Regions from separate parts of the Arthrobacter sp. 10N418 genome, predicted to be linked through region 1. Evidence: riboswitches for the same ligand, from Rfam matches in the RefSeq annotation. Region 1 holds a riboswitch; the other holds the start of a gene.
What was found. Region 1 has a riboswitch for cyclic di-AMP ahead of AC1DCZ_RS14760 (M23 family metallopeptidase). Riboswitches for the same ligand answer to the same signal wherever they lie in the genome.
Positions count from the first base shown of each region.

Region 2: linked by a shared signal. The riboswitch ahead of AC1DCZ_RS01670 (aggregation-promoting factor C-terminal-like domain-containing protein) and the one ahead of AC1DCZ_RS14760 (M23 family metallopeptidase) in region 1 are both predicted to bind cyclic di-AMP.

Region 1 is NZ_JBFTIK010000018.1:65,972-76,929, forward strand. Features, by position in the region: gene AC1DCZ_RS14750 (HNH endonuclease) at 1-77, opposite strand, end outside; gene AC1DCZ_RS14755 (NlpC/P60 family protein) at 299-1,048, opposite strand; cyclic di-AMP (ydaO/yuaA leader) riboswitch at 1,357-1,526, opposite strand; gene AC1DCZ_RS14760 (M23 family metallopeptidase) at 1,665-2,486, opposite strand; cyclic di-AMP (ydaO/yuaA leader) riboswitch at 2,491-2,699, opposite strand; gene AC1DCZ_RS14765 (iron-dependent transcriptional repressor DtxR) at 2,853-3,548, opposite strand; gene serC (phosphoserine transaminase) at 3,835-4,965, shown strand; gene AC1DCZ_RS14775 (MFS transporter) at 5,017-6,336, opposite strand; gene AC1DCZ_RS14780 (DUF3027 domain-containing protein) at 6,381-6,905, opposite strand; gene AC1DCZ_RS14785 (cold-shock protein) at 6,914-7,297, opposite strand; gene AC1DCZ_RS14790 (hypothetical protein) at 7,478-7,711, shown strand; gene AC1DCZ_RS14795 (helicase-associated domain-containing protein) at 7,722-10,220, shown strand; gene AC1DCZ_RS14800 (DNA repair helicase XPB) at 10,217-10,958, shown strand, end outside.
Region 2 is NZ_JBFTIK010000002.1:48,490-59,447, reverse strand. Features, by position in the region: gene AC1DCZ_RS01690 (HAD-IA family hydrolase) at 1-548, shown strand, start outside; gene AC1DCZ_RS01685 (glycosyltransferase family 39 protein) at 585-2,588, opposite strand; gene AC1DCZ_RS01680 (glycosyltransferase family 39 protein) at 2,595-4,547, opposite strand; gene AC1DCZ_RS01675 (bifunctional glycosyltransferase family 2/GtrA family protein) at 4,544-5,974, opposite strand; gene AC1DCZ_RS01670 (aggregation-promoting factor C-terminal-like domain-containing protein) at 6,148-6,882, opposite strand; cyclic di-AMP (ydaO/yuaA leader) riboswitch at 6,881-7,041, opposite strand; gene AC1DCZ_RS01665 (HAMP domain-containing sensor histidine kinase) at 7,170-8,735, opposite strand; gene AC1DCZ_RS01660 (response regulator transcription factor) at 8,739-9,479, opposite strand; gene AC1DCZ_RS01655 (hypothetical protein) at 9,718-10,614, shown strand.

The DNA of each region.
Region 1 (10,958 bases):
AGCACGAGGACAAGAGCCCGGCGGAAGGTCACTACCGCGAGCGGTTCATATCCAGCATTCAGAACGAGAGTGCGCATCCGCATACCTCTTCACGGCCGCACCCGCCAGGGGCACGAGGGCCGGCTGCCCTCTGCATGGTCGGGCTATGGATCGACAAGACAAGAGTAAACACCCAAGTGCCGTATCACCGAATTTTTTCTCGCCCGCGGGTCCGTAGTACCGGACTGGTTCATGCCGGGGAAACGCGAAGGACCCCCGCCGCAAGGGCAGGGGTCCTTCGAAGGATGGAGCTATTGACCTAGCCGCCGACGCGGATGAAGACCGGGCCGGAGCCGATGTTGACGCTGTAGAGGGCGGTGGTGCCGCCGTTCCAGCCGCCGTGGACGGCCATGCCGTTGCCGACGTAGACAGCGATGTGGGCCATGCCCACGCCGCCGTTCTGGTAGTAAGCGAGGTCGCCCGGCTGAGCCTCGGCGGCGCTCACGGTGCGGCCCAGGGACAGGTAACCTGCCGGCCAGCCGTGGTAGTGGATGCCGGCTGCGGCCAAAGCGTTCGTGGCCAGCGCGGTGCAGTCCTGCGACACGCCGATCTGGGCGTAGGCGGCGGCGGCGATGGTGGCGCCGAAGCCGCTGCCGATGGCTGCCGGTGCGCCGACGGATGCAGTGGCGCCGGCCTGGGTGCCCGCAGTCTTTGCCGCGGTGGCATCCTGGACCTTCACAACGGGCTTCGGGGCCTCGACCACGGGGGCGGGCGACGTGGACACAGTCGGCTTCTCGTAGGAGATCGCGATGGTCGAAGCAGCCGAAATAGTTGCCGGGGAAGCTGACTGGACTTCGAGGGCGGAAGCGGAGGTGGATTCGCGCTGAACGTTGGTCTCAGCAGCGTTGGCCGCGATACCGCTGGTCAGGACCAGGCCGGACGCTGCAGCGATGACTGCAGCCTGGCGGCCCATGCCGCCGGCGTTGTCGCCGACAGCCTTGGCAATGACAGCCAGCGAGTTGGTCTTGGTGACCTCGGCGCGGTGCCGTGCGATTGCACGAGTAGTCATTCAGTTCTCTCTTTCGTGATCCTTGGACCGCGCGTTTTAGGCGCGGACTGAGGACGCTCCGGCATCTTGGGGGTACGCCGGATCGCCCCGAATGGGTTAGTTAGCGAAGGGTGTACTGCGAAGACGCGCCAAAAGCGGGAACTGCGTGCAGGTGCTTGGCCTGCAGTCCGGACTCGGCAGCAATGGAGCCTGTGGAGTCGGATCCAATCCGGGCGCCGGCAAGGGCAGCACGGGACTTGGATTCCAGCGGGCTCGCTAGAGCCGCGCACGCGCGGTGACGCGCAGCATTGTGGCGTGAAGACACGAAAGTAGCCTCTCCCAATGCCTGCGAGGTGAGCTGTCGGATTCGGATGGGAGTCACCCGGCCGCTCCGCTTCCTGGGAAGCTTTGCGACTTAACCCCAAGGCCTTCTTGCGAAGACCAAAATTGGTTCCCCCGCCCCTGCCAGACGATGTAATGCGAACGGACCTTGAGCGGTGGCAGAGCTAGGCAATCCACTCAAGAGCGCCAACTTCGGAAAAGTTGGCGTACCTCATACGGTACAGCAGTTGGGATTCAATGTCACATTCAGATCACGGCGTGTCACAAGAATGCGAGAGTGACCCTTCATCTTGGCTCAGAGCCAGCCGAGGGGGTCAACCACATCGCCGTTGACCATCACCTCGAAGTGGAGGTGGCAGCCGGTCGACGCGCCGGTGGTGCCGCTCATGGCGATGAGGTCGCCGCGCGAGACCTTCTGGCCGACGTGGACCGAGGAAGAGGACAGGTGGTTGTACGTGGTCTCCAGGCCGTTGCCGTGGTCGATCACGATGCGGTTGCCCCCGCCATAGGGGTGCCATCCCGAAAAGGTCACCGTGCCGCTGGCTGCCGCGTGGACGGCTGTTCCGCACTGCGCGGCATAGTCCTGGCCGCGGTGGAACTCACCGGCACCGCCCGTGATGGGGCTGACACGGTAGCCGAAGGGCGAGGAAGCGATCATCACATCCAGCGGCGCACCGAGGGTGCCGGCCGACGCCGCGCGGGTGATGCTGCCGACGGACTGCGCGCTCAGCAGCTGTTTGAGCTTCCCGTCCGGGTCACCCTTGGTGGTGACGGCCGTGCGGCTGAAGTCGACCTTGGCGCCCGCTGCGGCAGTTACATCCGGCTGCGCTGCGGCGGAAACGGATCCGGAAGGCCCGACGTCCGTGGCCATGACCGGGCTGGTGACCGGGACGGTGACCGTGAGGACCAGGCCTGTGGCAGCCAAAGCGATTCCGGCCTTCTGCCCGACGCCGCTGGCAGCGGCAAAGTCCGTTATCTGGCGGAACGGACTGCGGCGGCCCCGGCGTTCGACGCGGTGCGCGTCACGCGGGCGGTCGGCCAACGGCGCGAGAGCCGGACGCGGTTCCGGAGCAGGACCGGCGGCGCGACGGCGACCTTTGGCGGTCTGGGTGGTCAAGGACGGTTCCTCTCTGGATGGCCTGCGGAGTTAGCTGTCGGATTCGGGTCAGAGAGATCAAAGACCCGGTCCGCCGTGGCAAGCTTCCAGACACAGAGGCACGTTGGAATCCCACTGTGGAGTGCGCTTGCCGCTGACGGACTTCACCCCAAGGCCGCCCTGAAGGCGGCCGCAAGTGGTTCCCCCGCCCCTGCCAGAAGGCGATTCTGCGACTGATCCGCTGGCAGGGTTCGGCTTCGGATCAGGTAACGCTTTGGTATCGGTACTGGAGACTAACTATAGGTGATTAAGCCGCCCGGTAATAAATCCGTAATCACGCTTGTGCACAACTCATAGGTCGTCCCACAACCCAGGCGTCAGCGCAGGTCAGCCGACCGTTACAAACACATGCGCCGCGACTTCGGGCGGCAGTTCGAGAGCGCCTTCGATATCCGGAACCCGGACCGAGATGTACTCGCCCACCCGCTCCAGCGAGAGGCGTGCCCCGGGACGGATTCCGCCCTCGTCCAACTGGACGAGCAACTCCGGTTCCACCTGGATCGGCTCCGCCAGGCGGCTGACAATGATCCTCGAATCAGCGCCGTAACCGGCCATGGCATCCAGCAGGTTCACCACGTCCGCGGCGAACTCGCTGGACGGGGCGCCGCCGAGGTCCGCGAGCCCGGGAATCGGGTTCCCGTACGGCGAAACGGTCGGGTGGTCGAGCATCTCGAAGATCCGGCGCTCCACTCGTTCACTCATCACGTGTTCCCAGCGGCAGGCCTCCTCATGGACGTACGCCCAGTCGAGGCCGATCACGTCAGCGAGCAGGCGTTCGGCCAGGCGGTGCTTCCGCATGACACCGACGGCGCGTTTCCGGCCGGTTTCCGTCAGCTCAAGGTGGCGGTCGCCCGAAACAACCACGAGGCCGTCACGCTCCATCCGGCCAATGGTCTGGGACACAGTGGGGCCGGAGTGGCGCAGTCTTTCGGCAATGCGGGCGCGGAGGGCGACGATGTTTTCTTCTTCAAGTTCCAGAATGGTCCGAAGATACATCTCCGTCGTATCAATCAGATCCGTCATTCAGCTCAGCTCCTCGAGCGCCGTCCTTGCATCATTCCCACCGTACCGCGCGCAGATTGCGCCCTGGCGGGATTCGCCGTACGTTCGCAGCACAGCTTAGCCTATTTTGAATTACTCCGGATAATCTTCGAGCGTACGCGCGGTCGTCTCAATGACCGGACTGTGACGGCCTCTTTCCGCGTCCACCGGGGCAGTCAGGCAGAATGAAACGGAGCCTTCGTTGCAGCCACCCCTGCCGGACCATCTCCCAAGCCACGCTAAGCATCAGCCGAAAATTGGAGCCCCTGTGAGCGACACCAGCATCACGATCCCCGCAAACCTCCTCCCCAAGGACGGACGGTTCGGCGCCGGCCCGTCCAAGGTCCGTCCGGAACAGATGGAGGCCTTGGCAGCGGCGTCGGCGACACTGCTGGGAACTTCCCACCGCCAGGCGCCCGTCAAGAACCTTGTCGGTTCGGTCCGGACGGGGCTCGGTGAATTCTTCCGCGCTCCGGAGGGCTACGAGGTCATCCTCGGCGTCGGCGGCTCCACGGCGTTCTGGGATATCGCCAGCTTCGGCCTGGTCGAGAACAAGACACAGCACTTGTCCTTTGGAGAATTCGGCTCGAAGTTCGCTGCCGCCACCAACAAGGCGCCCTTCCTCGCGGAGTCGTCCATCATCAAGTCCGAGCCCGGCACCCGCCCGTCCGCCCGGGCAGAGTCCGGCGTCGACGTTTATGCGTGGCCGCAGAACGAAACTTCGACCGGCGTTGCCGCTCCGGTCAAGCGCGTGGCCGGCGCCGACCGGGGTTCCCTCGTACTCGTGGACGCGACATCGGCGGCGGGTGGCCTGGACGTGGACGTGGCTGAAGCGGACGTGTACTACTTTGCCCCGCAAAAGAACTTCGCGTCCGACGGCGGCCTGTGGCTGGGTCTGTTTTCCCCGGCGGCCCTGGAACGGGCAGCCCGGATCAAGGCCAGCGACCGCTGGATTCCCGATTTCCTGGACCTCCAGACGGCCATCGACAATTCGCGGCTGAACCAGACGTACAACACGCCGGCACTGGCCACGCTGGTCACCCTGGATGCCCAGGTGCAGTGGCTCAACGCCAACGGCGGGCTGGACTTTGCCGCTGCCCGGACCGCGGACTCCGCCGGGCGGATCTACCGCTGGGCCGAGGCCTCCGACTACGCCACGCCGTTCGTGGCCCAGGCTGAGGACCGCTCGAATGTTATCGCCACGATCGATTTCGACGAATCGGTCGATGCAGCCGCCATCGCCAAGGTGCTCCGCGCCAACGGCATCGTGGACACGGAGCCGTACCGCAAGCTGGGCCGCAACCAGCTGCGGATCGCAACCTTCGTGGCGATCGAGCCGGAGGATGTTTCGGCGCTGCTGGAGTGCATCGACTTCGTCGCGGGCGAGCTCAAGAAGTAGCGCCACCTCGCGGCGGGCCCGGGGCGGGGAAGCCCGCCGGCCGCGCAGGAGTCAGTGTTCGACGGCGTCGTCCGGCTTTGTTTCCCGGGCGGCGCCGCTTGCGTTTGCGCCGGAGCCGGATTCGAGGCGGAAGTGCCGCAGCCCGCGGGCACGCCGGTCAAAGCGGATCCGCAGCTGCTTCGCCCGGACAATCCACAGGACCCCGATCAGTGCCGCGATCAGGCCCGAGCCGGCCGCGACGCTCATCGACCAGCGCGGACCGGCAACATTGGCCACCCAGCCCACGAACGGCGCGCCGATGGGGGTGCCGCCCATGAAGATCGCCATGTACAGGGCCATGACGCGGCCGCGCATCACCGGATCCGTCGTGGTCTGGACGTAGCCGTTCGCGCTGGTCATCATGGTGATCGCGAAGAGGCCCACGGGCACCAGCGCCACTCCGAACCAGAAGTAGTCCGGCGCCAGGGCCGCAACCCCGCATGCAACGCCGAACGCTCCGGCGGCGCCGAAGATGATCCGCAGCCTGGGCTTGCTGCGCCCTGCCGACAACAGCGCCCCGGCGACCGAGCCGATTGCCATGATCGAGTTCATCAGGCCGAAGGCACCAGCGTCCAGGCCGAACTCGGTCCCGACCATGGCGGCGATGAACAGGGCGAAGTTCAGTCCCAGGGTTCCGACGATGAAGATTGCCACAAGCACCACGACTATGTCCGGCCGGAACCGGACGTAGCGCAGACCTTCCCGGATCCGGCCCTTGCCCGTCCCCGCCCGCGGCAGCTGACGAAGTGACGCCGCCGGAATCTTCCACAGGCTCAAGAGCAGGGCGAGAAATGTGAGCGTGTTGATCAGGAACACCCAGCCGGGACCGACGACCACCGTGAGCACGCCGGCCACGGCCGGTCCGATCATCCGGGCCACATTGAACGAAGCACTGTTCAGGGCCACCGCGTTGGGAAGATAGTCGTCCCGGACCAGTTCGGAGACGAAGGTCTGCCGCACGGGCGCGTCCAGCGCGGAGACGACGCCGAGCAGCAGCGCGAACGCATACACGTGCCAGAGCTGCGCGGCGCCGGAGACGACGAGGGCCCCGAGCCCTGCGCTCAGCAGCGCCATCGCGGACTGGGTCAGGACAAGGAGCTGTTTGCGGTTGAACCGGTCGGCGACCAGTCCGGCAACCGGGGCAAGGAACAGCTGGGGACCGAGCTGGAGCGCCATCGTGATGCCCATGGCACCGGCGTCGTGATCGGTGAGGTGGGCAAACACGACCCAGTCCTGGGCGGTGCGCTGCATCCAGGTCCCGATATTGGAAATGATCGCGCCGATAAACCAGATCCGGTAGTTAAGGATCTGCAGCGACTTGAACGTGGACATCATGTCCGGCCCTCCCCGTGCACTCCCCCGGACGCTTCCAACCGCTAGTCAGCCTCGACTGCGGAGTCGTCCTGCTCGTCGTCGGATTCTTCGGGCTCGTCGTCGGCCACGTCCGAGGCCTGCCCCGCCGGCTGGGCCTGAGCGTCCGGGGTGTCCTCGTCGCCCTGGGCGTCCTCCGGGCGCACGCGCTCCGCCCACGGGATCCAGGCCGGCGCCAGTACGGAATCCTCCGAGGGCAGCAGGCCGAGCTCGTCGACCGTGACCACCTTGGAGCGCGAGTTGCGGGTCAGCACGGCATACCACTGCCAGCCCAGGTAGCCGGGCAGCTTGGAGTCGAACAGGTGCGTCACAACGCGGTCGCCCTCTGACTTGGCACCCAGGTGCTGGCCGATCTGCCACGCCGGGGCGATACCCTCCACCGCGGTCCGGGCAACGTCGACGGCGGCGGCCAGGAAAGCGTCGGGCTTACCGATGCGCCAAACGGGAACGCCGGTGCGCGGACGGGTGCCGTCTTTGGATTCGGCTTCGCCGCGTGCCTTGCGCACCCTCTGATCAGGTTCCGGAGTCATCAAAAGCCTTATACGTCCAACTCGTCGGCAACCTTACGCAGCGCAACGGCAATCGCCTTGCCCTTGTTGCCTTCCGGGTACTTGCCCGCGGAGAGAGTTCCGGACAGGTTGTCCAGCACGGTCACGAGGTCCTGGACCAGCGGGGCAAGATCTTTGGCGCTGGGCCGCTTTGCCTTGGCGATGGAGGGCGTCTTGTCCAGCACGCGCAGGCCCAGGGCCTGGGCGCCCTTGCGGCCGTCGGCGACACCGAATTCAACGCGGGTGCCGGCCTTCAGCTCCGTGACGCCTTCGGGCAGGGCCGACTTGGGCAGGAACACTTCCTGGCCGTCCTCCCCCGCGAGGAATCCGAAGCCCTTTTCCTTGTCATACCACTTGACCTTGCCGGTAGGCACGTAATCAACCTTCTTCGTTCTGCTGGGTACACGGCCGGCGGTCACCGCATCCGCATGGATATGCGGGTTCAGGGTATGACTGCCTGGAGACCGTGTTGGTCTGTATCTCCAAGGTTATCCTGCCTGACCCACTTTGACGGTGTGAGGCGCGGGCGAGGCCGGACTGTTAGCGTTGCCCTCATGACTCGACAGCGCTATCGGCGGCCCCTACTAATCCTCGCGGCCGCCGTTGCCGTGCTCTCCCTCGCGGCTGTCGGCGCGGTCATCGCCGCAGCCTCGAACCACATGGCGACCCCGGTCTGGATCACCTCCGCCGCCCTCTACGGGCTGCCGGTTGCGTTCTTGCTCATGCTGGCGCTGGTGGTGGACGGAGCCGCAGCCCGTCGCCGCCCGCCCGAGCGGCGCGAAAGGTAACGTTGGACTGATGTCCCAGATCCGCGCGCTCAGCAAGGAACTTCAGGCACGCAGCGACGAGTCGTTGCGGGCTTTGTTCTCCGCGCGGCCGGACCTGATTTCCCCCGGGGTTCCGGACTTTGCCGCCCTCGCCGCCCGTGCCAGCGGCCGCGTCAGCGTGCAGCGCGCGCTCGAGCGGCTCAACCGCCCCGAGATGCAGGTACTGGAAACACTCCATCTGTGCACCAACGGAGACACCGGCCACAGCGCGTCCGCGGCAATGCTGAAGAAAGCCATCAATGGCTCCACGGTCGCGGCAATCGAGCGGCTCCTGCATTCACTGCAGGAACTTGCACTCGTCCACCGGGCAGACCCCCCGCACGGCGTCGCCCCGGCGGCAGCGAAGCAGCGCTACTACCTCCCGATCGGCAGCCTCAAGGATGTCATTGGCATCTACCCTGCAGGACTGGGTCGCAGCTACACCGAACTCGTGCGTCTCCAGCCGGCCTTCGCCCAGCGCGTCGTGCAGCTCGTGGGAGAACTCGCCCGCAGCGGGGCGGCCATCTCCCCGGCCACGACGCCGATGGAGGCGGCCTTGTCCCTGCAGCACTGGACGGCGACCCCGGAAGCGCTCCAGAAGATCCTCGTCACAGCCCCGGAACGCACGATGGCCCTGCTGGCCCGGTTCGGGAACTGGGCCATGGGTGCCGTTCCCCAGGCGCAACGCCGCGCCTCCGTGCTTCACGAAAGTGACGACGTCGGCCCTGTGGACTGGCTGCTGGCCAGGGGCCTGCTGGTGCCCCTGGACGCCGCCCACGTTGAACTGCCGCACAGTGTCGGCATTTCGCTGCGCGGCGGGCACGTCATTGAGAACTTCGCACTGACTCCCCCCGTGCCCCGGCTCGGCCAGACCAGCGCGGCGCTGCGGCGCAACGCGGCCCTCGGCGCGATCGCCGAAACCTTGCGGCTCGTGGGCGAACTCCTCTACATCGTGCGTGACCAGCCGCTTGTGACCCTCCGCAGCGGCGGGGTCGGTGTCCGCGAGATGAAGCGCCTGGCCGACTCCCTGCGGATCGAACTGCATGAGGCCGGGGTGCTCACGGAGCTGTGCGCCCTTGCCGGGCTCCTGCGCCTGGACGTGGACAGCTCCGCCTGGGTCCAGCCCCCGCAGCTTGAGTGGCTGACCCTTCCGCGGCAGGAACAATGGCTCTGGCTGGTCCACGCCTGGCTGGCCAGTGAACGCGCGCCTTCCCTTGTCGGCCAGCCCGCCGGCGGCGCCGCGTCCGGACCGGCCGGGCACCGGGGCGCAGCCGGCACCACGATCAATGCGCTCTCCGCGGAGGCCCAGCGGCCGGATGCGCCGGTGGTCCGGAAGCGGATACTGGAAATCCTGAATGAACTCACGCTGGAGGCCGCGGCGCCGGACGGGCAGGCGCCGGTGCTCGATGCCGCCGCCGTGCTGGAGCGCGCGGACTGGGCGCAGCCCCGTATGGCCCGGCGCTTCAGCTCGCTGGTCCGGGGCGTCCTGGCCGAGGCGGAAATGCTGGGCCTCTTCGGCTCGGGGGCCCTCAGCCAGCTCGGTGCGGCGATAGCAGCCGAACAGCCGGACGACGCCCTGGGAATCCTCGGCGAACACCTCCCGGCGGCGCTGAACCACGTCCTGCTGCAGGCAGACCTGACCGCGGTGGCGCCGGGCTATCTCGCACCGGAACTGAGCGAGAGACTCCTCACCATGGCCACCGCCGAAGGCCAGGGGCCGGCCACCATCTACCGGTTCTCCGTGGCGTCAGTCCGCAGGGCCCTCGATGCAGGCCAGGACGCCCAGGCAATCCTGGACTTCCTGGGCCAGCATTCGGCCACGGCCATCCCGCAGCCGCTCAAGTACCTCATCGAAGACACCTCAGCGCGGCATTCCCGGCTCCGTGTCGGAGCCGCCGGAAGCTTCATCCACAGCGAGGACGAAGCCGCGCTGCTCGAACTGCTCAACGCCCCCGCCGCTGCCGGCCTGGGACTGGCGCGCATTGCCCCCACCGTGCTCATCTCGCACGCCGCGCCCCGGGACGCCGCGCAGGTGCTCCGCGCACTGGGGTTGTCGCCCGTGGTCCAGGAGCCCGAGTCCGCCGTCGTGCGGCTGCGCCGCAGCACCGCCGTGCCCGGCAGCGGGCGTCCGGTCTATACGGCACCGCGCACCGCGCCGCCGGAAGCCGACGTCGCCGCCCAGCTCGCGGTGCTCCGAAGCGGCCGGGTCCACGCTGCCGGCTCCCCCGATGGCCACTTTGCGGCCGCGGCTCCGGGCAGCGAGGAGGCCACCCAGCTCGGCCTGGAAACGTTGCAGAAGGCGATCCGGCTCAAACAGCGCGTCGTCATGAACGTCGTCGACAGCATGGGGAATGCCAGCCGCGAGACGGTCGTTCCGGTAGCAGTGAACGGCGGGCGCGTGCGGGTCTTCGACCCGGACAAGGAAACCGAGCGGGTCCTGTCCATCCACCGCATTATTGACGTAGAAACCACAGAGGAAATGCTCCAGTGAATGACGGGCCCCTGATCGTCCAGAGTGATAAGACCATCCTGCTCGAAGTCGACCATGAGCTGGCCACCGAGGCCCGCCATGCCATCGCGGCCTTTGCCGAACTGGAACGCGCCCCGGAGCATGTGCACAGCTACCGGCTGACGCCGCTGGGCCTGTGGAACGCCCGGGCCGCCGGGCTGGACGCCGAAAAGGTGCTCGACACCCTGCTCAAGTACTCCCGCTTCCCGGTGCCGCATTCGCTGCTGATCGACGTCGAAGAGACGATGTCCCGGTACGGCCGCCTGCGGCTCGAAAAAGACCCCCAGCACGGGCTGGTGATGCGCACGTCGGACTATCCGGTGCTCGAAGAGGTGAGCCGGGCCAAGAAGATCGAACCCCTGCTGGGGCCGCGGATCGACGCCGAGACAGTGGTGGTGCACTCCTCCCAGCGCGGGCAGCTCAAGCAGCTGCTGCTCAAGATCGGCTGGCCGGCGGAGGACCTCGCCGGCTACGTGGACGGCACGCCCCACCCCATCATGCTCAACGAGACCGGGTGGAAGCTGCGTCCGTACCAGCAACTGGCCGCGGAGAACTTCTGGGCCGGCGGCAGCGGCGTCGTCGTGCTTCCCTGCGGTGCGGGCAAGACCCTTGTGGGCGCCGCGGCCATGGCCACGAGCTCCACGACCACCCTGATCCTGGTGACGAACACGGTGTCCGCCCGGCAGTGGAAGGACGAGCTGCTCAAACGGACGTCCCTGA
Region 2 (10,958 bases), on a different contig from region 1:
TGGATATCGGGGAGATCCTGCGCTCCTCCCACGGGGTCCAGGCGATGGACACGGTCCGCAGGTTCGCGCCCGCGGGTGCTGACATCCATGCCCTGGCCGCGGAGCTCGGCCGGATGGAGCTGGCCGAGACCCGCGGCATTGTCCCGGTACAAGGCGCGCTGGAGCTGCTGGCGAGCCTCCCGCCGGATGCCGTAGCGCTGGTGACGTCCGCCTCGCGGGACCTGGCCGAGGTCCGGATGGCGGCTGCGGGTATCGGCGTCCCGGCCGCCGCGGTCACGTCCGAGGACGTCGCCAGGGGCAAGCCGCACCCTGAGGGATACCTCCGGGCCGCCGCCCTGCTGGGTGTGGACCCGGCCGACGCGGTGGTGTTCGAGGACGCCCCGGCAGGCATCGCCGCGGGACTCGCCGCCGGCATCCGGACCGTGGCGGTTGGACCCAACGCCGGCGAATTGCCTCCCGGCGTGCTCCACATCCCCGACTACTCCGGGGTCTCCGTCACCACGCACCTCACCGGCGCGGGCGTCCGCACCCTGTCCTTGAGCTTCTAGGGTCAGCCCGCGGTCCGGGACGGCGCCCCAGCCTGCCTACTCAGCCAGCAGGTACACGGTGGTGCCGTCCATGGTCTGCGCCTTGAAATTCGACTGCACCCAGCCCGCAATCCGGGCCGCGTCATCGGATCCGGTTTGGCCCTGCATCATCCGGCCGGCGATGAAGTAGTGGATCCGTCCCGCGGCAACGAGCTGCTGGAACTGCGCCAGGGTGGGTGAGGGATCCGTACCATTGAACCCGCCCACCGCCATGACAGGAAGCTGTGTCGCGAGCTGATAGCCGGCGGCATTGTTGGACCCCACGACTGCGGCCGCCCAGGTGTAGTTCCCGGCGCCTGTTTCCAGTGCGGTCACCAGCGTTGCCGAGGGGGTGCTTGCCCCGAGCAGGCCGCCCATGCCGCCTGGCCCGCCCGCGCCGGGGCCCCGCGCGATGCCGGTCGCATTCCCGGTGGCGTTCCCCAGCCCGCCCAGGACCGCCGGGATTCCGGCGCCGCCCCGGCCAGATACTGGCGGCCCGGCGCTGACAATCGAGCCGCTGTGGGCCGTCGAGGCGGTGGCGAGCGAGTACGCCAGCGGCCCGGCGAGGGACGCGGCGACGGCGACTGCCGCCGTCGTTCGCCGCAAGATGCCGGGCGATGCGGCCCGGGGTACGGTGACGCCGGCCAGTACCAGGGCGCCGGCCGCGAGCGCCGCCACGAGCGCCACCCAGGCCAGCCACGGCACGAACGCCGTGGTTCGGCCCAGCAGTTCGGAGGCCATGAATCCGGCGGCGATGATGGCGGCGGCGAGGACCGCCGCCACGGCGGGCTGGTCCCGCCGCTGCCAGAGCAGGATGCCGCCCAGCCCGGCGAGTCCTGCGATCCCGGGCGCCAGGGCCACCATGTAATAGGGGTGGATGATCCCCGCCATGAGGCTGAAGGTCAGTCCGGTGACGGCCACCCAGGAGCCCCAGATGATCACGGAGGCCCGCACGGGGTCGGTGCGCGGAGCCCGGCGGCCCAGCCACAGCAGGCCGGCCCCGAGCAGCAGCACGGAGGGCAGCAGCCACGCGATCTGGCCGCCGAACTCGCTGTTGAAGAGCCGGAACAGCCCCGGCGTGCCCCAGCCGTTGCCGCCGCCCACACTCCCGGTCTCATCGCCGCTGAGCCGGCCCAGTCCGTTGTAGCCGAGCGTCAGTTCCAGGATGGAGTTGTTCTGTGAGCCGCCGATGTATGGCCGGGCGTCGGCGGGGACGAGCTCGACGGCGGCCAGCCACCACCCGGCGGCCGCGGCCATCGCCGTGCCCGCACCCAGAAGGTGGAGCAGGCGTTTGCCCAGTCCCGCGGGCGCGGCAAGCACATAGGCCGCGGCGAAGCCGGGGACGACCAGCAGCACCTGCAGCTGTTTGGTCAGGAATCCGAAGCCCAGGAACGCCCCGGCCAGCAGGAGCCAGCGCAGGCGCGCGTCCTGGATCGCGCGGAGCACGGCGTAGGCGGCCGCCGTCATGAGCAGCACCAGCAGGGCATCGGGGTTGTTGAACCGGAACATGAGCACGGCCACCGGCGTCAGGGCCATGACCGCGCCGGCGAGCAGCCCTGCGCGGTGGGCGAGTCCGGCGTCGGCGGTGGCGGGAGCGGCTGCCCGGCGCACGGCCAGATAGACCAGCCAGACCGTCCCGACCCCCATGAGCGCCTGGGGCACGAGGACGCTCCATGAACTGAGCCCGAACAGCCGCACGGACAGCGCCATCACCCAGAGCGAAGCGGGCGGCTTGTCCACGGTGATGGAGTTGGCGGCGTCCGAGGAGCCGAAGAACCAGGCCGTCCAGTCCTGGGATCCTGCCTGGGCCGCGGCGGAGTAGAAGGCGTTGGCCCAGCCCGAGGCGCCGAGATTCCACAGGTACAGGGCGGCGGTGGCCAGGAGCAGCCCGGCCAGTTCCAGCCGCGGCCGCAAGAGCGCGGACCGGGCGGTGGCACCCGCCGTGCGGGGGAGCCGGCCCCCGCCCGCCGTTCGGGGCCGGAGCAGGGTGGAAGCGGAGAGGGGGCGGAGGGTGTCAGTCATGGCTGCCTAGGCTCCCAGCTTGTAGACGGTGGCGGTGCCGACCGTCTGGGCCTGGAAGTTGGCCGCGACCCACGTCGCCACCTCCGAATTGCCCCCGCGGCCGCCCGCGCCGCCCATCCCGCCCATCCCGCCGGAGATGAAGTAGCCGATTTCGCCGCGGTCCACCATGGCCTGGAACTGGGCCAGGGTCGGGTAGGGGTCGCCGCCGTTCCAGCCGCCGAGCGCGATGACGCTGGTGCCTGTTGCGAGTTCCAGGCTTGCGGCCTGCGTGGCGCCGGAGACGATGGCGGACCATTTGGTCCCCGTGGACTTGAGCAGCGTGGTCAGCTCGGAAGAGGCGCTTTCGGCGCCCAGGGGGCCGCCGGCGCCGCCGCCGAACGCCCTGGCACCGGCCGCCGTCGGGCCACCCATCGCAGAGGCGGCGGGTCCGGAGGTGGGAATCGAACCGGCGTGCGGCTGGGCCGCCGTCGCCAGCGTCCAGGCGGTGCTGCCGAGACCGCCGGCGAGCAGGGAAAGGATCACGACGCCGGCCGTGGCGGCCTTGCGGAACCGGCCGGGAAGTCCCGGGAAGTGGTCCACCCGCAGGAGCAGCGCCGCGGCGGCGAGGACGCCGAGGGCCACGGCGATCACGCGCAGTCCGGGCAGCCAGGCCGGGTCACGGCCCAGGAGCACCGCGGACCAGACCGAGCTCGCCAGGACCGTGACGGCCAGGACAACCCGTGCCGGCCAGTACGCCCGGCCCCGCCACAGCTCCACGGAGCCGATGCCAACGAGGGCTCCGATTGCGGGCGCGAGGGCCACGGCATAGTACGCGTGCACCGTGCCGCTCATGAAGCTGAGGATCCCGGCGGTGACCACGAGCCAGCCGCCCCACAGCAGGAGCGCCGCGCGGGTCTTCGAGGTCCGCGCTTCCCGGCGGGTGAACCACAACCCGGCGCCGAGCAGGACCAGGGCCGCCGGCAGCAGCCAGGAGACCTCCCCGCCGAAGCTGGCGCCAAACATCCGGGTGATCCCGGCCGTTCCGCCGAAGCCGACGTTGCCGCCGGGCATCCCGCCTCCGCCGCCCGGCATGCCGCCGCCGGAGCCGGTGATCCGGCCCAGGCCGTTGTATCCGAACGTGAGCTCCAGGAAGCTGTTGTTCTTCGACCCGGCCATGTACGGCCGGGCCGACGCCGGGGTCAGCTGGAACAGGGCAACGTAGCTCCCGGCCACCACGGCGATCCCGGCGGCCGCGCCCAGCAGGTGGAACAGCCGCCGGCCCAAGGTGGCGGGGGCCGCCCACAGGTAGGCAAGAGCGAGGCCGGGCACGATCAGGAAGCCCTGCAGCATCTTGCTCAGGAAGGCCAGCCCGATCACGGCACCGGCAGCGGCGAGCCACGCCCAGCCGGCCTTTTCGATGGCCCGCGTGGTCAGGTACGCGGCCAGTACCAGGCACAGGGTCAGCATGGCGTCCGGGTTGTTGAAGCGGAACATGAGCGCCGCCACCGGCGTCAGCGCCAGGGCGCCTCCGGCCAGCAGGCCGGCGGCCGGCCCGGATACCCGCCTGACGGTCAGGTACAGCAGTCCGACGGCGGCCACGCCCATGAGTGCCTGCGGAATGAGCATGCTCAGTGCCGAGAAGCCGAAGATCCGTCCGGCCAGGGCAGGGATCCACAGGGCGGCCGGCGGCTTGTCGACGGTGATCGCGTTGCCTGCGTCGAGGGAGCCGAACAGCAGTGCCGCCCAGTCCTTGGTGCCGGCCTGGATGGCCGCGGCGTAGAAGGAATTGGCGTAACCGGTGGCCTGCAGGTTCCAGAGGTAGAGCACGGCCGTGAGGACCAGCAGTACGGCGGCCGAGGGCCGCACCCAGCGCGGCTGGTTCCCGAACAGCAAGTGGCTTTGGCGGTTCCGTGGTGCTGCCGGCGGCGCGTCCGGGGTGGGGGCAGGGGGCGCGGCGCTGGGGCTGATGGTGGCGGTCATTTACTTGGCCGTTTCTGTGCGGGGGAGGGAAGTGTCAGTGGTCCCGGCGTCGGGAGGGCCGCAGCATGGGCCCGGTTACGGAAGACCACCAGCCGGAACAGCAGGAACTTCACGGCGGTGGCGGCCAGGTTCGCCGCCGTGAGCGTGATGATCTCAAGCCAGCGGTCGGGCTGCCCGGAGGAGGCGCCGTGCACGACGGCGAGAGTCCCGGAGGTCAGCGCCAGGCCGATGCCGAACACCAGCAGGCCCTCGAAATGATGGCGTGCAACCTGGCTGGGGCCCTGGATGCCGAACGTGAAGCGCCGGTTGGCGGCGGTGTTGGCCACGGCGGTGGTGAGCAGCGCGAGGAAGTTGGCGAGCTGCGGGTCCATGAGGCCGCGGCAGAAGAGGAAGATTGCCAGGTAGGCGAGGGTTGATGCGACCCCGATGCTGCCGAAGCGGACGAGCTGGCCGAACAGGCTTCCGCCGGGGCTTTGCTCGTGGGCGCGGGAGGCTGCGGGGAGAGGGCCGCGGGCGAGGGCGGCGCGCAGTTCCGGGACGGGGATGCGGCCCGAGACGAGGTCCCGGCTTAGCCGGGCCATGCCGCGCAGGTCGGCCAGGGCGGTCTGGACGATGTCGACGCTGGACTGGGGATCGTCGGTCCAGTCCACAGGGACTTCGTGGACGCGCAGCCCGCACTTTTCGGCCAGCACCAGCAGTTCGGTGTCGAAGAACCACGCCTTGTCCAGGGTGTGCGGGAGGAGTTGCCTGGCCACGTCCGACCGGATGGCTTTGAACCCGCACTGTGCGTCGCTGAAGTGGGCGCCCAGGAAGGAGTGGAGCAGGAAGTTGTAGCTGCGGGAGATGAATTCCCGCTTGGGCCCGCGGACGACGCGGGAGTTGCGGGTCAGGCGGGTCCCGATGGCCAGGTCGGAGTGGCCGGAAATCAGCGGTGCCAGCAGGGGACCCAGGGCCGCCAGATCGGTGGACAGGTCAACGTCCATGTAGGCCAGGACCGGTGACGGCGAGGCGAGCCACACGTTGCGCAGTGCATTTCCGCGGCCCTTTTCGGCCATGTGGACCACACGGACCTCACGGAGTTCGCGGGCGACGCGTTCTGCCGTCTTCAGCGTTCCGTCGGTGCTCGCGTTGTCCGCCACCGTGATCCGGAACGTGTGCGGGAAGGAACCAAGCAGATAGGCGTGCAGCCGGCGCAGGCACTCTTCCAGGTCCCGTTCTTCGTTGAAGACCGGGATGGTTACATCCAGGACCGGGTCAGCGGTCCGGGTGTCGACGGGGGAGCGCCGGCGGCCTGCTTCAGCAGCGCGTCCGGGGGTGGCACTCGTGACGGGTGCTCCGGCCAGGGAAAGCCTGGCCGGAGCGGCCTGTCCGGCCGGCGTCGCCGTCGGGTGCGGCAGAGGTCCTGGGGCCTGGTCTGTGAACGTCATGGTTCAACAGTGACGGCGTCTCATATGAGGGGTTTAGGCCAAAGCTGTGCGGTGCCTGTGGAAGTCCGCCAAGGAAAAAGCCGGCAGGCACCAAGAAGCAGGCAAAAAAGCAGCAGACCCCGGATCGACGATCCAGGGTCTGCTGTGAGGGGCGGGCGTTGCCTCTTCCGGCCTTAGTACCAGCTGTTGGCGTAGTGGAAGTTCAGGGCACCGCACGGAGAGCCGTAACGCTGCTTGACGTAGTTCAGGCCCCAGTTGATCTGGGTCCGGTAGTTGGTCATGTAGTCTGCGCCGGCGCTCGCCATCTTCTCGGCCGGCAGCGACTGGACCACGCCGTAGGCGCCGCTGCTGGCGTTGGTGGCGGTCGTCTTCCAGTCAGACTCCCGGGTCCAAAGCTTCATCAGGCACTGCATCTCGCTCGGGGCCCAGCCGTAGGTGCCGAGCTGGGCCGCAGCGTAGGCCTGCGCGCCGGCCGGGTCGTCGACGGCTACCGGGGGAGCCGGGGCCGGCGCAGGGGCCGCCGGGGCCGCGGGTGCCGGTGTCTCGGCCGGTTTCACTTCTGCCGCCTGGGGCGCGACGTTTCCGGCGGTCGGCGCAGCCTGGGCCCCGACCCGGACCCTGTCGAAGTTCAGGTGCGTCAGCGGGTCGGCGCTGGTGGATGCCTCGGCGCTCGCCGCGCCGGCGGTCGGTCCTGGGATGTCGGCGGCCTGTCCGGCGGCGCCGACGCCGATCAGCACCGCGCAGGCCGCAGTGACAACGGCAGCCCGGCGGCCGGTGGACCCGATGTTTGAAGCGAACCGGAACAGGGGTGAAGCGGGCTGGGCCGGCTCGGCGCGGTGGCGCGACCTGGTGGAAAGGGGTTTTCGCGAAACGCCCTCAGGGCGCGTTTGTACCTTGAATTCAGTCATGATCGCCTCTCAACGCCGGCGGAGTTAGCTGTCGGGTTCGGATAAGGTCATCCGGCCGCACGGAAGATCACGTGTCGGCTTCACCCCAAGGGCGCAAGTGTGCAGAATGCCCGGGAACTCTGGGTCCCCCGCCTCTGCCTGGTCCAGCGGAATCCGGGAAGCGGCAGAGTTTAGCGTCCGTCCGGATATGCGGCACCAATGGCAGCCGCACCCCAAAAACGCTACAGCATTCGCGAGCTTAAGTCACATTTCGATAACAGGAACCGCTTCGGCGGTGCGTCGGCTTGCTACGCGAGCCCCGGCGTGGGGGCTGCGGGAAGGCGCACGGCGAACTCTGTCCGGCCCGGCCGGGACGTGACTTCGACCGTTCCTCCGTGGGCCTCCACGATCGACTGCACAATGGACAGCCCCAGCCCGGAAGTCCCTTCGGAGGTTGGTGCCGCCGTCGCGGGAGGAGCTCCGGTGCCGGACGCAGCTTGGGTCTCCGCGGTCCCGGCCGCCGGGTTTTTCCGCGCGGCATCTGCGCGTGCGAAGCGGGCGAAGACCCGGCCGATGAATTCGGGGGCGATCCCGCTGCCGTTGTCCGTCACGGTGACTACGGCACTGCCGTCTGCCGAACGCATCACGCCGGTGACCACGGTGGTCCCCGGGCCGGTGTGCTTGCGAGCATTGGACAGGAGGTTGGCGAGGACCTGGTGGAGCTGGGTCGCATCACCGCGCACCACCACGGGCTCGTCCGGGAGTTCCAGGTGCCAGACACGGTCCGGGGCCATGACCTTCTCGTCGCTGACCGTCTCGATGGCCAACTGGGTGAGGTCGACGTCGCTGAGCTTGAGCGGCTGGCCCTCGTCCAGGCGCGCCAGCAGCAAAAGGTCCTCCACCAGGGTGGTCATGCGTTCGGACTGGCTCTGCACGCGGGCGAGCGACTTCTCGCCGTCGGGGGTGAAGTGCTCGGTCATCCTCATGAGCTCGGTGTACCCGCGGATGGCGGTGAGCGGAGTGCGTAGTTCGTGTGAGGCGTCGGCCACGAACTGGCGCACCTTCATCTCGCTTTCCTGCCGTGCCTCGAGCGCGTTGGAGACGTTGTCGAGCATCTGGTTCAGCGCGTAGCCCACGGCGCCCACTTCCGTGCCCGGATGGGCGGCCGACGCCGGGACCCGCACCGCCAGTGCCACTTCGCCGGCGTCGAGCGGGAGGCGGGAGACCTTGGTGGCCACCTCGGACAGCTGTTCGAGCGGCTTCATGTTGCGCCGGATCAGGGCTGTTCCGGCGAGGCCGATCAGCACCAGGCCGCCCGCGGACACCACCACCATGGTCCAGACCAGCGACGCCAGCGTGTTCTGTTTTTCGGCCAGCGGGAGACCGGTGACGATCACGTCGCCATACGGTGCCTGCACGGCGGTGAGCCGGTAGGCGCCGGCGGACAGGGTGCGGTCCACGGGGATGCCGTTCGGCGTGAGCGCCAGGAGAACGTGGTCGTCGTCGGGGGAGAGGCTCTTCCGGCTGGCATCCTGGGCGAGGAAGCCGGCGCTGCTGACGGCGCCGCCCAGGATCCGGGCGTTCAGCGTGCCGACGCCCTGCCCCCGTGCCTCGAGGGGATCCGGGCGTCCGCCGGAACCGCCGGGCGAGGGCCGGCCGAACTCGCTGGAGCGGTGGGACGCCTCATCGAGCTGCGTGTCGAGTTGCCGGGTGAGGAACAAATCCATGGAGGCGTAGCTGAACAGGCCGACGGCGCCGCAGATGGAGACGAGCAGGGCCATGGCGACGAGGACCAGGCGGGTGCGCAGGTGCCAGGTGGACGGGTCGCGCCAGTCGCGCCCGGGGGCACGGATCTCACCGGAGAGTGTGGGCACAGATCAGTCCGCCGGCTTCAGCACATAGCCGGCGCCGCGCACGGTGTGGATCATCGGAGGGTGGTTGGCGTCGACCTTCTTGCGGAGGTAGGAAATATACAGTTCAACGATGTTGGCCTGTCCGCCGAAGTCGTAGTCCCAGACGCGGTCCAGGATCTGGGCTTTGCTGATCACGCGCTTGGGGTTCTCCATGAGGTAGCGCAGGAGCTCGAACTGCGTGGCGGTCAGATGCAGCTCCTGGCCCGCCCGGGTGACTTCCCGGGTGTCGACGTTGAGCACCAGGTCTCCCACCACGAGTTCCGCGGTGTCCATGGCGGCCACCCCGGACCGCTGGACCAGCCGGTGCAGGCGCAGCAGCACTTCCTCCATGCTGAACGGCTTGGTGACGTAATCGTCGCCGCCCGCGGCCAGGCCCGTGATCCGGTCCTGGACGGCGTCCTTTGCCGTCAGGAACAACGCCGGCACCTCGGGTGCGAAGGCGCGGATCCGGGTCAGGAGTTCCACGCCGTCGAACCCCGGGAGCATGACATCGAGTACCAGCACGTCAGGGCGGAACTCCTTGGCAAGCTTGACGGCTTCGGGGCCATCCGCGGCGACGGCGACGGACCAGCCGGCCATCCGCAGGCCCATGCTCATGAGTTCGGACAGGCTGGGTTCGTCGTCCACCACGAGCGCGCGGATGGGGGAGCCGTCCGGATGCGTGAGCTGGGGAAGGTTGTTGGTCATGGAGTGCGAAGTGGCCATGGGACAACTCTCCGTTCTGCCGATTTGGTGCGGCTTTGGGAACCCTGTGCGGCGCCTGTGAATCCCAGCCTAGCGAGCTGGATGGGTCTGCGGGCGCTTTTGGCCCTCTCCCGGCCCGCCGCCAGGTCACAGCCCCGGCTGTCGAGCCGCACAGCACAGGCACAGGATCGCCCAGCACGCTGGACGCACAACGACCCGGGATGGAACAGCGGTCCCGCACCCAGAAGAGGAGAACACCATGAGCGGTCAGCAGCCCGGTCCTGTCCCCGAAACCACCCCCGGCGGCACGCCGGCCCCCGTGGCGACGCCGGTCAACACCCAGCACGCGGACGTACCCTTTGCGCCTGCACCTTCCGCGAACGCACAGCACGACGCCGGGCGGCCGGCACCCGCCGCAGCGCCGGGCTGGGGTGCGCCGCCCCAAAGCGCCGCAGCGCCGGGCTGGGGTGCGCCGCCCCAAAGCGCCGCAGCGCCGGGCTGGGGTGCGCCGGGCGCCACTCCCGCTAAGGCCTCCACGGGCAAGCCCTGGACCCTCAAGCGGGGACTCGCCGTCGCCGGTGCCGCCGTGGTGCTGGCGGCCGGGGCCGGCGTCGGGGTGTACACCCTTTCGTCAAGTTCCGCGGCAGCCGATGGAACGACGCGCGGAGCGGCAGGGGGATTCGCCGGCCCCGGCGGCCAGGGTTCCGTGCAGGGCGGCCCGCGGTCTGCCCAGGGCGGCTTCGCCGGAGGCGGCGCGCAGGCCCAGGGCGGCTCCGGCAATGCCGCTCCCGGCGGGGCAGCCGGGATGGCGGGCGGCCTGTCCGCGGCGGTGCACGCCGAATACGTCGTCCTGCAGGGAAGCGGGTACGTCACCAAGGCCGAACAGCTGGGCATTGTGTCGGACCTCAGCACGACGTCTGTCACCGTCAAAAGCAGCGACGGATTCACGCGCAGCTATGCCCTGGGCGGCGATGTGGTGGTGGGCAACCTGCAACAACGGCGACAGCAGGCCGGAGGCAGCGCAGGCAGCCAGCTAAGCGTTGCCGACATTGTCGCCGGTGGCACGGTGCGGATCGTTGCGGCAAAAAACGGCTCGGACTACACGGCGGAGTCGGTCCTGGTCGTCGCGGCGACGGCCACCGGGCAGTCGAACTGAGTCCGGTCCGGATCCGCCGGGCGAACCACCACGCAGGCGGATCCGGCTGAGCCGAAACCACCTTTGCTGCCGGGCCCTCCGGGGTCCGGCAGCGTGCCCACTCCGTGGACGGCGGGAGGTCATGGATCGGCATGGGCAGTTTCTGCCGATTTCTAATACAGTGAATTATTCAGAAGAGTTGCTCAGGTTTGCCGAAGAAGATTCGGAGAATAACGCACACCGACCGGCCGGTCGGAAAAACACTTGTTATTTTATTGACACGGCAGAATTGTGATCTAGACTACATTCCTGCATTTTGTCTCACTATGTGGAACCTGGAGTCCATTGTTACTTGCAAGTTTTCA